DNA from 2 places in the Arthrobacter sp. TWP1-1 genome. Region 2 is predicted to be linked to the other one. Evidence: riboswitches for the same ligand, from Rfam matches in the RefSeq annotation. Region 2 holds a riboswitch; the other holds the start of a gene.
What was found. Region 2 has a riboswitch for cyclic di-AMP ahead of ACP7B9_RS16975 (NlpC/P60 family protein). Riboswitches for the same ligand answer to the same signal wherever they lie in the genome.
Positions count from the first base shown of each region.

Region 1: linked by a shared signal. The riboswitch ahead of ACP7B9_RS09150 (hypothetical protein) and the one ahead of ACP7B9_RS16975 (NlpC/P60 family protein) in region 2 are both predicted to bind cyclic di-AMP.

Region 1 is NZ_JAFCXC010000004.1:93,867-99,492, reverse strand. It holds gene ACP7B9_RS09175 (DNA glycosylase AlkZ-like family protein) at 1-62, shown strand, start outside; gene ACP7B9_RS09170 (hypothetical protein) at 155-526, shown strand; gene tadA (tRNA adenosine(34) deaminase TadA) at 523-1,017, opposite strand; gene upp (uracil phosphoribosyltransferase) at 1,040-1,678, shown strand; gene ACP7B9_RS09155 (formylglycine-generating enzyme family protein) at 1,770-2,543, opposite strand; gene ACP7B9_RS09150 (hypothetical protein) at 2,559-3,311, opposite strand; cyclic di-AMP (ydaO/yuaA leader) riboswitch at 3,316-3,509, opposite strand; gene ACP7B9_RS09145 (MarR family winged helix-turn-helix transcriptional regulator) at 3,710-4,225, shown strand; gene ACP7B9_RS09140 (MFS transporter) at 4,235-5,500, shown strand.
Region 2 is NZ_JAFCXC010000013.1:28,584-34,209, reverse strand. It holds gene ACP7B9_RS16990 (FdhF/YdeP family oxidoreductase) at 1-1,114, shown strand, start outside; gene ACP7B9_RS16985 (molybdopterin molybdotransferase MoeA) at 1,209-2,459, opposite strand; gene ACP7B9_RS16980 (NTP transferase domain-containing protein) at 2,466-3,470, opposite strand; gene ACP7B9_RS16975 (NlpC/P60 family protein) at 3,624-4,427, opposite strand; cyclic di-AMP (ydaO/yuaA leader) riboswitch at 4,432-4,630, opposite strand; gene ACP7B9_RS16970 (M23 family metallopeptidase) at 4,782-5,453, opposite strand; cyclic di-AMP (ydaO/yuaA leader) riboswitch at 5,596-5,626, opposite strand, start outside.

The DNA.
Region 1 (5,626 bases), on a different contig from region 2:
ATTCGCCAGCCAGCAGGCAAAAGCGGATCGACGCCATCAATGCGGCGGCGACGTCGAGATGAGAGGGGTGCGGTGGTTGGCAGTGGTTGCTGCAGCCGCACTTGCCGGGGCAAGCATGGTCTCGTGTTCGCAGATTTTCGAGTCTCAACCCTGCATGCCGCCGGAGTTTTCTCTCAGCCAGGATTTGGCGAGCCCCGGCGGAAGTCTCACGGTCAGCGCGGCCGACGCTACTTGCGATCCGCGCTACGGCGAGAACGCCCAAGTTCAGATTGAGATCACGGACGGGTCCGGTGCCAAGGTCGTGGAGGAGCTCGCTCCCATGAACGACGCCGGCGGGTTCAGTGTGCCGCTGGATATTCCAAGTACTGCCGTCCCCGGCCAAGGAACGGTGTCGACCTACCCGTATAACGTGGATTGGTGCGATGACACGGGAAAGAACAACCGGGTCGGTCGTGCCGCGAGCGGATTCGAACGAGTCTCGTGCGCCTCGCGGGCTGTGCCACTGACCATCACGGAGGCGCCTTAGCGGTGCCCGCCGAAAAAGTCCTTGAGCAGCGCCGCGCACTCCTCCTCGCGGACACCCGGAAACACCTCGACCCAGTGGTTGAGCCGGCGTTCACGCAACACATCAAATACCGACCCGGCGGCTCCAGCCTTTTCATCCCACGCACCGAATACGACGCGCGGGATTCGAGCCAGCACAATAGCCCCGGCGCACATGGTGCACGGCTCCAGCGTCACCACTAGCGTGCAATCGGCCAGCCGCCACTCACCCAATTTCGCGGCAGCCTCACGGATCGCGACAACCTCCGCGTGCGCCGTCGGATCTCCATGCGCCTCACGTTCATTGCGGCCCAAACCAAGGATCTCCCCACCGGGTCCAAGTACGACGGCGCCAATCGGCACATCCGCGGTCAGCAAGGCCCGCTGTGCTTCCGAGAGCGCGATGCCCATCCACTGGGCATGAAGTGCCGTGGTGGTGGTCTCGATTCTAGGGAATTTCGGGGAATTGGGCACGGCTCAATGGTAGCTTTTATTCATGCGCGTATTCGTTGCGGATCATCCGCTTATTGCCCACAAGTTGACCGTTCTGCGGGACAAGAACACTCCGTCCCCCATTTTCCGTCAGCTGACCGAGGAACTGGTCACTTTGTTGGCCTATGAGGCGACACGCGAAGTGCGTGTGGAGCCGGTCAACATCGAGACTCCGGTGACCAGCGCTATTGGTACCGGACTGGTCAAGCCCACACCCCTAGTTGTGCCGATCCTACGCGCCGGCCTTGGCATGCTCGAGGGCATGACCCGCCTGCTGCCCACCGCCGAAGTTGGCTTCCTGGGCATGGCACGCAACGAGGAAACCCTCGAAGCCATCACCTACGCAGAGCGCCTGCCCGAGGACCTCACAGGCCGTCAGGTCTACGTGCTGGACCCCATGCTGGCCACCGGCGGCACCCTGATCGAGGCCTTCAAGTTCCTCTTTGATCGCGGCGCAGCTGACATCACCTGCATCTGCCTGCTGGCAGCTCCGGAGGGCCTGGCAAAGCTCGAGGCCGCCCACGGCGATCGCGACAACGTTCACGTTGTTCTGGCGTCCATCGATGAGGGTCTCGACGAGAACTCCTACATTGTTCCGGGTCTTGGCGACGCCGGCGACCGCCTCTACGGCGTCGTGGACTAAAGAATTTAGTAAATGACACCGATTCCGCTTTATGACACCGATATCCCGGTGTCATAAAGCGGAATCGGTGTCATTTTTCGTTGCGAAGACGTTAGAGGCCGCGCAACGGGGTCCAGCCAACGGGCCGAGGCCCCTTGATGGACGCGCGTTCCTTGTCGGCGTCGGCCGACCAGCCCTGCGCGGACAAGGTGCCAGCAACTCCAACGGCTCCGCGGGCAACCCTGAATCCGACATCTTCAAGGAGGGCATCGGGTGCGCTGCCCCGGCGAACGGAGGCGCGTGCGCTCCAGTGGGGATCGTCCCAGCCGGCTCCGCGTAAACTCCTGTAGTCGCCGTAGCGGGCCGTGTCCGCATAATCCCAGCACCACTCCCAAACGTTGCCGATCATATCGAAGAGGCCGTAGTTATTCGCTAACTTGCTGGCAACGAGCTGCGGCCCCGCGACAGCATCTGCGGCCGTCCAGGCAATGTCAGCCAACGGTCCATAGACCGGGGTGGTTGTTCCTGCTTTGGCAGCCCACTCCCACTCGGACTCGGTGGGTAGTCGGTAACCGTCGGAACCAACCTCCCAATGGACCTCACGTCCGTCAACGGTATAGGCAGGCGAGAAACCAGCCACATTTGACGCTGCGTTGCACCACACGATGGCGTCAAACCATGTGAGGGGATGCATAGGCAGGCGAGGCAACGAAGGTGGAGTCCCGGCGTTGTCCATTACTGCGGACCAATCAGCCCGGGTGAGTTGGGTCCGGCCCAAAGAAAACGGGCGCAGCACCACATCGCGGGTGACTGCCGAACGGGCGTCTCGCATGGCGATGGTGCCGCCGGGGATGGGAACTAGGCCCAGAACTTCCTGCCGAACCATGCCCCTCCTTGAAAGTTAGTACCAGTTCACAGCATTTGAGTGCGCCCAGGCGCCGCATGGTGTGGAGTAGGTCTCCGTGATGTAGTTCAAGCCCCACGTAATCTGGGTCTCGTAATTGGTGAGGTAGTCAGCGCCAACGCTGGCCATCTTCTCAGCTGGCAAAGACTGCACGATCCCGTAAGCTCCGCCGTCGGGATTCAACGCACTGGTGCGCCAGTTAGATTCGCGTTCCCACAACTGGGTGAGGCAGCTCATTTCGCCGGCGCCCCAGCCGCGGGCGCTCACTTGTGTCGCGGCGTACGCTTTTGCTGCTGCGGGGTCATCCACAGCAACGGCCGGAGCGGGAGTTGGTGCTGGCGTGGTCGCGACGGGCGTGACCTCAGCGGCAGCGGCCTTGACATCCGTGGTGGCCGAAGCAGGCGCCGAAGCCTTCGTGTCCGAGGTGACGGAGAGACCGGGGAAACTGATGGTCGCATCATCCGAGGCCGAGATCGACGTAGGGGCCGCAGATGTTTCAGCGGCGGAAACGAGGCTAGCGAGGCTCGTATCCGTGGTGTGGCCGACCTGCTGGGCAATGGCGCCTGCAGTCAGGAGCCCACCAACCACGGCCACGGCGGCCACGCACTTTGCGGTCTTGGTGACAGCCGACGATGCGGAACCGGCGGCATGGGTCCCGGTACGGGAGATGCGGGCGGAACTCAGCCCAAAGATCGACTGGCGGCGAACTGATTCTGCGCGGCGACGGCCGCGCTGCGGTGCAGCGGTCATGATGTGATTGCCTCTCTACGCCTGCGAGGTGAGCTGTCGGGAACGGATTAGAGAATCCGGCCAACGCTCGGCATGGCAGTGGATAACACTGCTGCACTGCGTCGGCTTAACCCCAAGGGCTTCCATGCGGAAGGGCCCGTAAAAAGTGGGTCCCCCGTCTCTGCCATGCGTGTGGAGGGAGATGGGCGGCGGCAGAGCTCGGCGAACCGTCCATCGGTGCCAAAAACCGTAAATGGTTGGCGAGCACTTTAGTCAGACTATCCGAACGGTCTAACATTGTCACATTTTGGTAACAACCTTTGTAGCAGGTGAGCGAATCGACATTTACTTAGCAATGCTAACGATCTAGAGTTGAGAGCAGACGATACGAAACTTTTGATGTAGATAGCGCAGCGACGATGACCGAAACTTTCTCCCCTGACCCTTCCCCGCGTAACCCTTCCCCGCAACGTTCGACGACGGACCCTGGCCCGGGTGCCCCACGCAAGACCGCGCGGGGGATCGGCGCTGCCCCATTGGCCGCCGAATTGCGGATCGCGGTGATGCGCACCTCGCGCAGGCTCCGGGCAGAGGCGGCATCGCAGGAGATCAGCCCCGGTCAGTATTCGGTCCTTGCCGCCATCATGGACGGACCCCGAACAGTGGGCCAGCTCGCAGCACGCGAGCAAATTCAAGCACCTTCCATGACACGGATCGTCAATGGGCTGGCCGAGGCCGCATTCGTCAGCAGGGAAGAAAATCCGCAGGACAAACGCCAAGTCCTGGTGCGCGTTACGGATTCGGGAGCGGCAGCCCTCTTACGGGCGCGCTCCAAGCGAACGGAGTGGCTGGCGAGGCGCGTGGCGGCGCTGACTCCCGCACAGCGTGCCACGCTGCACGAGGCGGCCCTGATCTTGCAGGAGATGAGTGCCTAAGTGAATTCAATGTTCCGGGCGTTGCGGGTATTCAATTACAGGCTCTGGGTGACGGGGGCACTGGTCTCCAATATCGGAACGTGGATGCAGCGGGTAGCCCAGGACTGGTTGGTATTGACGGTCCTAACTAACAATTCAGGTACGGCAGCCGGCATCACTACGGGGCTGCAATTTCTGCCAATCGTGTTCCTTGGGCCTTACGCAGGACTGCTGGGCGATCGGGTCAATAAGCGCAAACTCCTGCTGATTACACAGGCCGCCATGGGTTTTTGTGCGCTTTTGTTGGGAATTTTGGTGGTCACCGGGTCTGTACAACTGTGGCATGTTTATGCTTTGGCTCTCCTGCTGGGCGTGGCAAGCGCCTTTGACGCTCCGTCGAGGCAGGCATTTGTCTCCGAAGTCGTCGGGAAAGCGGATGTTCCCAACGCCGTCGCGCTTAACAGTGCCTCGTTCAACCTTGCCCGCCTCGCGGGGCCCGGTGTGGCAGGTCTTGTTATCGCGCTGGTGGGTACGGGGCCGGCATTCTTAATCAACGCAGCCAGCTTTGCAGCCGTCATTTTCTCCCTCTGGCGGATGCGCGTCAACGAACTCATCCCTCCCGTCAGGGTGCCGCGGGCGAAAGGGCAGATCCGAGAGGGGCTCCGCTACATCCGCCAGCGGCCGGACCTGCTGATGATCATGGTGCTGGTCTTCATGGTGGGCACCTTCGGCATGAACTTCCAGATCACCAATGCCTTGATGGCCACGACAGTTTTCCACCTGGGGCCGGGGGAATATGGCCTCTTGGGCTCAGTCATGGCCATCGGAACATTGGCGGCCGCACTCCTTGCGGCCAAGCGAAAGAACATGCGGATGCTGTACATCGTTGGCGGGGCGCTGGCGTTCGGGATAACCGTGGCCGTGGCCGCGATCATGCCCAGCTACTTTTGGTACGCCGTGGCATTGGTGCCCGTGGGATTGGCGTCATTGACGTTCATGAACGCCTGCAACACCACGGTGCAATTGACCACCGATGCCGCCATGCGTGGGCGTGTGCTCGCCGTCTACATGGTGGTTCTGCAAGGCGGGACACCCATTGGGGCTCCGTTAGTGGGCTGGATTGCCACCGAATTTGGCGCGCGTTGGTCACTCGGCCTGGGCGCAGTGGTTGCGCTAGTGGCCGGATTCGTTGCGCTGATCTTGATGAACCGGCGCAATAACGTCCGGCTGCGAGATCAGGTCAGGGATCTGCGCCCATCATTCATGGTGCAGGGGCTGCGCAACGAGGCCAAGTAGTCCGTGGAGAGGGCAGTTACGTCACGCGCATAACGTAAACAACGGGTGACATAGTGGCAAATGCTGGGAGAACGCTGAGTCCAGGAGGGAACTTGCGAGGGCATCATAGGCGTGCTTTTCGGTGGT
Region 2 (5,626 bases):
GCCCGGCGCCGGTGTGTGCCCCGTCCGCGGCCACTCCAACGTCCAGGGCGATCGCACCATGGGCATCTTTGAACGCATGCCCGCCTCCTTCCATGACGCCCTCGATCGTGAGTTTTCCTTTGCTTCCCCGCGCCCGCACGGCTTCGACACGGTCGCGGCCATTCAGGCGATGCGCGATGGCAAGGCTGGCGTCTTCCTCGGCATGGGCGGCAACTTTGTGCGCGCAACCCCGGACTCCGATGTCACCGAGGCTGCGCTGAACAATCTCTCCCTCACGGCGCAGATCTCCACGAAACTGAACAAATCGCATCTGGTCACGGGCCGCCAGGCACTCATCCTTCCCACCCTTGGCCGCACGGAGCGCGATGCCCAGGCCGGCGGCGACCAGCGTGTCACCGTGGAGGATTCCATGAGCGCCGTCCACGCCTCGCGCGGACGGCTTGCCCCGGCGTCGGAGAACCTTCTGTCAGAGGTTGCCATTGTGGCCCGCCTGGCCAAGCTGCTCTTTGAAACGGACGACGGCGGCGCCCGCCCGGGTGCGCCGGTGGCCGACTGGACCGCGTTGGCCGGCGATTACAGCCGGATTCGTTCCCACATTGCTGCGGTGATTCCAGGGTTCGAGGACTTTGAAGCGAAGATCGACAAGCCCGGCGGTTTTGTCTTGCCGAACGGCCCGCGCGATTCGCGATCATTCTCCACGGAATCCGGGCTGGCCCATTTCACGGCCAACCTCCTTGAGTATCCCAAGGTTCCGGCTGGCCGGCTGCTCCTTCAAACACTGCGTTCACACGACCAGTACAACACCACCATTTACGGCAAGGATGACCGGTACCGCGGCATTAAGAATGGCCGCCGCGTGGTGTTCGTGAACCAAGCGGACCTTGACGCCTTCGGCATTGCCGACGGGACCATGGTTGATCTGGTTTCCGAATGGAAGGACGGTGTGGACCGCCGCGCCCCTGACTTCCGCGTCGTGGCCTACTCAACGCCCGTGGGTTGCGCGGCAGCCTACTACCCCGAAACCAACGTCCTGGTGCCGCTTGATTCCACGGCTGACATCAGCGGCACCCCCACCTCGAAGTCCGTGGTGATCCGTTTGGAGCCCGTGGCGTAGATCGGGGCGTAGATCGGGGCGCTGACCGGCTGGTCAGTAGGCAGATAATGCCGCTATGAGCAATCTAAACGGCATTATCTGACCACTCAAGCGTCTAGCTCCACGGCAAGGGCATGGCTATGAGTGATTCCCCCATTTTGGTGCCATGCGGCGGGACCACCATCACGCCGTCGGCCGCTGCCAGACCGCGCATCATGGCGGAATCTGTGTACGCGCAAGGGGATGCCAACCCGTAGACCAGCCTGTACGGCATGATGCGGGTGGGACCTTGAAATTCCTTGATGGGACTACCACAGGCCACCTCCGTAGTGGCGGGGCGGGGACGGCTGCCCAATCTGGCGAGCAACGGGGCACCAACTGTTATGAGCCCCATGATCGCCGCGAGCGGATTGCCGGGCAGGCCCAGAATGAAGCGGCCGTCGGGGAGTTCCGCCAGCAAGGTGGGGTGGCCCGGGCGCATGGCGATGTGTGAAATGTGGAGTGTGCCGCCCATGGTGGTGATGGCCTCGCGCAGGAAGTCGGCGCTTGAGTTGCCGGTGGCACCCGTGGTGATGATGACGTCCGCGGGATCGTCGCCGTCATCGGCAAGGGCATCAAGCATAGAGGCGAGGTTGTCGGCGGCGCGTTGCAGCCCCACCACCGCTCCCCCAAGCATGGCCACGACGGAACCGAGTTGCGGCGAAAACGCGTCACGGACAAATCCGGGCTCGGGAATGCCGGATGCCACAACTTCATCGCCGGTCAAGACCAACTTCACGGCGGGCTTGCCCAGAACGGCAAGCTCGTCCATGGCACCCAGCGCGGCCAGCGAAATATGGGCAGGGTTAAGGACAGTGCCTGCCTTGATCAACAATTCATCCAGCCCCGCTTCCTGGCCGGCCGGACGGATGTGCTGACCGTTTTTCGGTTCCCCCGGCCGGGCAGTTCCGCCAAGGACCAAAACCGGCAAACCGTCGTCGTCCTTGGAAATAAGGCCGGATTCGCTGCGCAGAACAGACTTGGCGCCTGGTGGAATAAGCCCGCCAGTAACGATCGGGACGGCCTGTCCTGCGGAAAGTTTCGCGCCCGGTTCCGCCAGAATCCAGGGCGGACTGCCTGCAACGGCCCATCCGTCCATGGCCGAAGACGCATAGTGAGGCATGGCGTGGCGCGCAAACACGTCCTCAGCAAGGATCCGTCCCAGTGCCGTCGCCAGCGGGACCACATGCGCCGGCAGCGGCAGGGCCGCCTCCCAGGCACGCTCTCGCGCCTCCTCCCACGTGTGAGGAAGGCTCCGGACCTCGGCGGCGTCGGGAAGCGCGGCTCCTGAATCCTCGGCCGGACTCGTGCTGGCGGCGGTCACCATGAACCGTTAGTTCCCGGCGGGGGTTTGCGCATCCGGTGCGACCGGCGGCACGGCAGCTGCTGGCTCTACGTGCGCTTCCGCGGCTGCCAATTTCCTGGCCAAGCCCAACGCCGCCGCCATGGCGGTAGCCTCGCTGGCCTGTCCCGTTCCAGCGGCAAGTCCAGCGGCAAGTCCCGCCACGAAGGTGGTCAGTGGGGCAGCCGGACGAACGATCGAATGCGCGGCCACGCCAGCAAGGTTCAACACGGCGTCAACGTCGACATCAATGTCTGCAATTTCAAAGGCCTCAAGGAGTTTCTTTGTCCAGGCCTGCAGAGCCTCGTCGTGATTTTCCAATTGCTGCCCTTCTGCGTCGGCCGGCCCCGCGCCCATGCCTTGCGCGCGGGCATCCGCCCAAGTGTCGATATCGGCCGCGAGCCCGGATGGCACGGCACATTCCTTGATGTTCACATTAGCAATCAGGGAGAAAACAGAGGCGTTCTCCAGCCGGTGCGCCGCCCGCGCCGCACCCACAGCGTTATGCAGTTCCGCGAGTGGATAGATGGCGGCCAGTGGTTGCTTGCGGCCATCTGCAACAGCCATGACACCCTCCCCCGGCGCGCAGCTTGCCAGTTTCGGCGCAAGGAGCTCCACAATGGCGCCGGCGTGCGGCATGTCGCACGCAAGGACGAGCACGTAGCCAGCGTCCCCAGCATCCTCAGTCAAGGCAGACAGGCCGGCAGCAATGCCCGCGGCCGGACCTGCAAATGGCGGGTCCTCCTGCACTGCCACTGTAGCTGCGCCGCTCTTGGCAGTAGCCAGCCACTCGGCAATACGATCAACGGGACCCACGACGACGATGGGAGCTGGGCGCCGCCCGTCACCAATGGATGTGGCAGGCTCCGCGGCAAGAAAGTCTGCTGCCGCGTCAACGGTGCGAGCCAGGAGCGTTTGCCCGTCCAGCAAAAGCCCCGCCTTGGGTACACCGCCGAGCCTGCGGGACAATCCACCCGCCAAGATTATGGCCTGCACGCGGGTCCTTCGAAAGTTTTCATGATTGCCATGCTATCTCTCGGCCGTAGCAAGGTCTCAGGTGAGAATCCTAGAATTCAAGCCTTGTCCGTGGTGTGCAGATTAAATAAATGAACCCCGTCCGAAGACGGGGTTCATTTGGCAAAAAAGTTCTTAGTGACCCATTGCAATGAAAACGGGACCCGAACCGACGTTGGCGGAGAAGACAGCAGTCATGCCGCCGCCCCATCCACCGTGTACGGCCTGGCCGTTGCCAATGTAAACAGCGATGTGAGCCATGCCCATGCCGCCATCTGCGTAGTAGATCAAGTCACCGGGCTGTGCTTCGCCGGCGGAAACCGTGCGGCCCAAGCTCAGGTAGCCAGCGGGCCAGTCGTGGAAGTTAATTCCAGCGGCAGCCAAGGAGTTGCTAGCAAGCGCGGTGCAATCCTGAGCAACGCCAATCTGCGACAAGGCAGCGCTGGCGATTGTGGCGCCAATTCCGCTTGCAACTGCAGGCTTGGCAGCGACCTCAGGGGTGCTGGTGGTTACTGTCGGAGCTGCGGCTACTGCTACAGCTGCTTCTGCTGCCGGTGCGGCAACTTCTGCTGCTGCGGCGGGAGCAACGTCGCTGCTCTGTGCCTCTACAACTGCCGGTGCCTCAACAACAGGAGCCGGGGTGGAGGTGATTGCGGGGGTGGCGAAGGAGATCTTCACCGTGGACGCTGCGGTGATCGCGGAAGCAGCTTCCGTGTTCAGGTTCAGCGTAGTTGCACCATCAGAAGCGCGCTCCACAGTGGGAGTAGCCGCGTTTGCTGCGATGCCGGATGTCAAGACCAAGCCTGATGCCGCTGCGATAACAGCTGCCTGACGACCAACCCCGCCGACATTGGAACTGACGGCTTTCGTGAGGGTGGAGATCGGACTGGTCTTAGCAACCTCGGCGCGGTGGCGCCCAAGAGCAATATTTGAAGCCAAGAAGGTTTCCTCTCCCAATGCCTGCGAGGTAAGCTGTCGGATTCGGATGGGAGTCACCCGGCCGCTCCACATTTGAACAGCGAAGGAATTTCTTCCTCTGCATGAACTAACGCTTCGCGGCTTCACCCCAAGGTCTTCGCGCATTGCGCTCAGACCGATAATTGGTTCCCCCGCCCCTGCCAGACGATTGATACGAACGGACCATGTGCAGTGGCAGAGCTAGGCAATCTACGCATGGGCGCCAACTTGATTCGAAGTTGACGCGATTACGAATCTACAACAGATTTTTCCCAATGTCACGTTCAGGTCACGGTCTTGTGACTTATCCGTAACTAAAAGTGGGCTGTGGAGGAATTAAAGCCAGCCGAGGGGGTCGACGGTCTCGTCATCGACGATGACCTCAAAGTGCAAGTGAGGGCCGGTAGAGGCGCCAGTGGAGCCACTGAAACCTACCAATTCGCCACGTTCAACCTTTTGGCCAACCTTGACGGCATTGCTGCTCATGTGGTTATAGGACGTTGAGAGCCCGTTACCGTGGTCAACAACCACACGGTTGCCACCACCGTAGGTGTGCCAGCCCGAGAAGGTCACGGTGCCACCTGCGGCCGCAAGCACGTCGGTGCCGCTGGCGATGGCAAAGTCCTGGCCGGTGTGGTGTTCGTCAACCTGGCCCGTGATGGGGCTAATGCGATCACCAAAGGGAGAGCTTGGAACCAGATTTTTCAGCGGGGCTGAAAGGGTTCCCTTGGAGGCCTGCGGGGTGACATTGGAGGCTTCAACCTTCAACGTTTCCTTGAGCTGGCCATCCGGATTAAGGGAGCTGCCGATCTGGGGGGCGGCGAAAGTAATGGGAACATCAGCCGCTGCGCTGACAATAGTCTCCACTGAGGAGACCGAGGAAGCCTGAATACTGGGCGCTTCTACGGCTTGAGTGGAAGGCAGGGTTACCGCCAGCACCAAGCCGGCGGCGGCCATGGCCACGCCAACTTTTTGCCCGGCGCCGCTAGCGACACCTGCACGTAGCATCTGAGCTACGGAAAGACTGGGGGTTGAGCTTGCGCGCTCTGCTGCGAGAGCTTCGCGACGGCTACCTGCATGAACTGACAGCTCATGTGTTGCCGGCAATGACGCCCTACGGCGTCCCCGCTGATTGATCTCTGACACTAATTGCCTCTCTATAGATCACCTGCGAAGTTAGC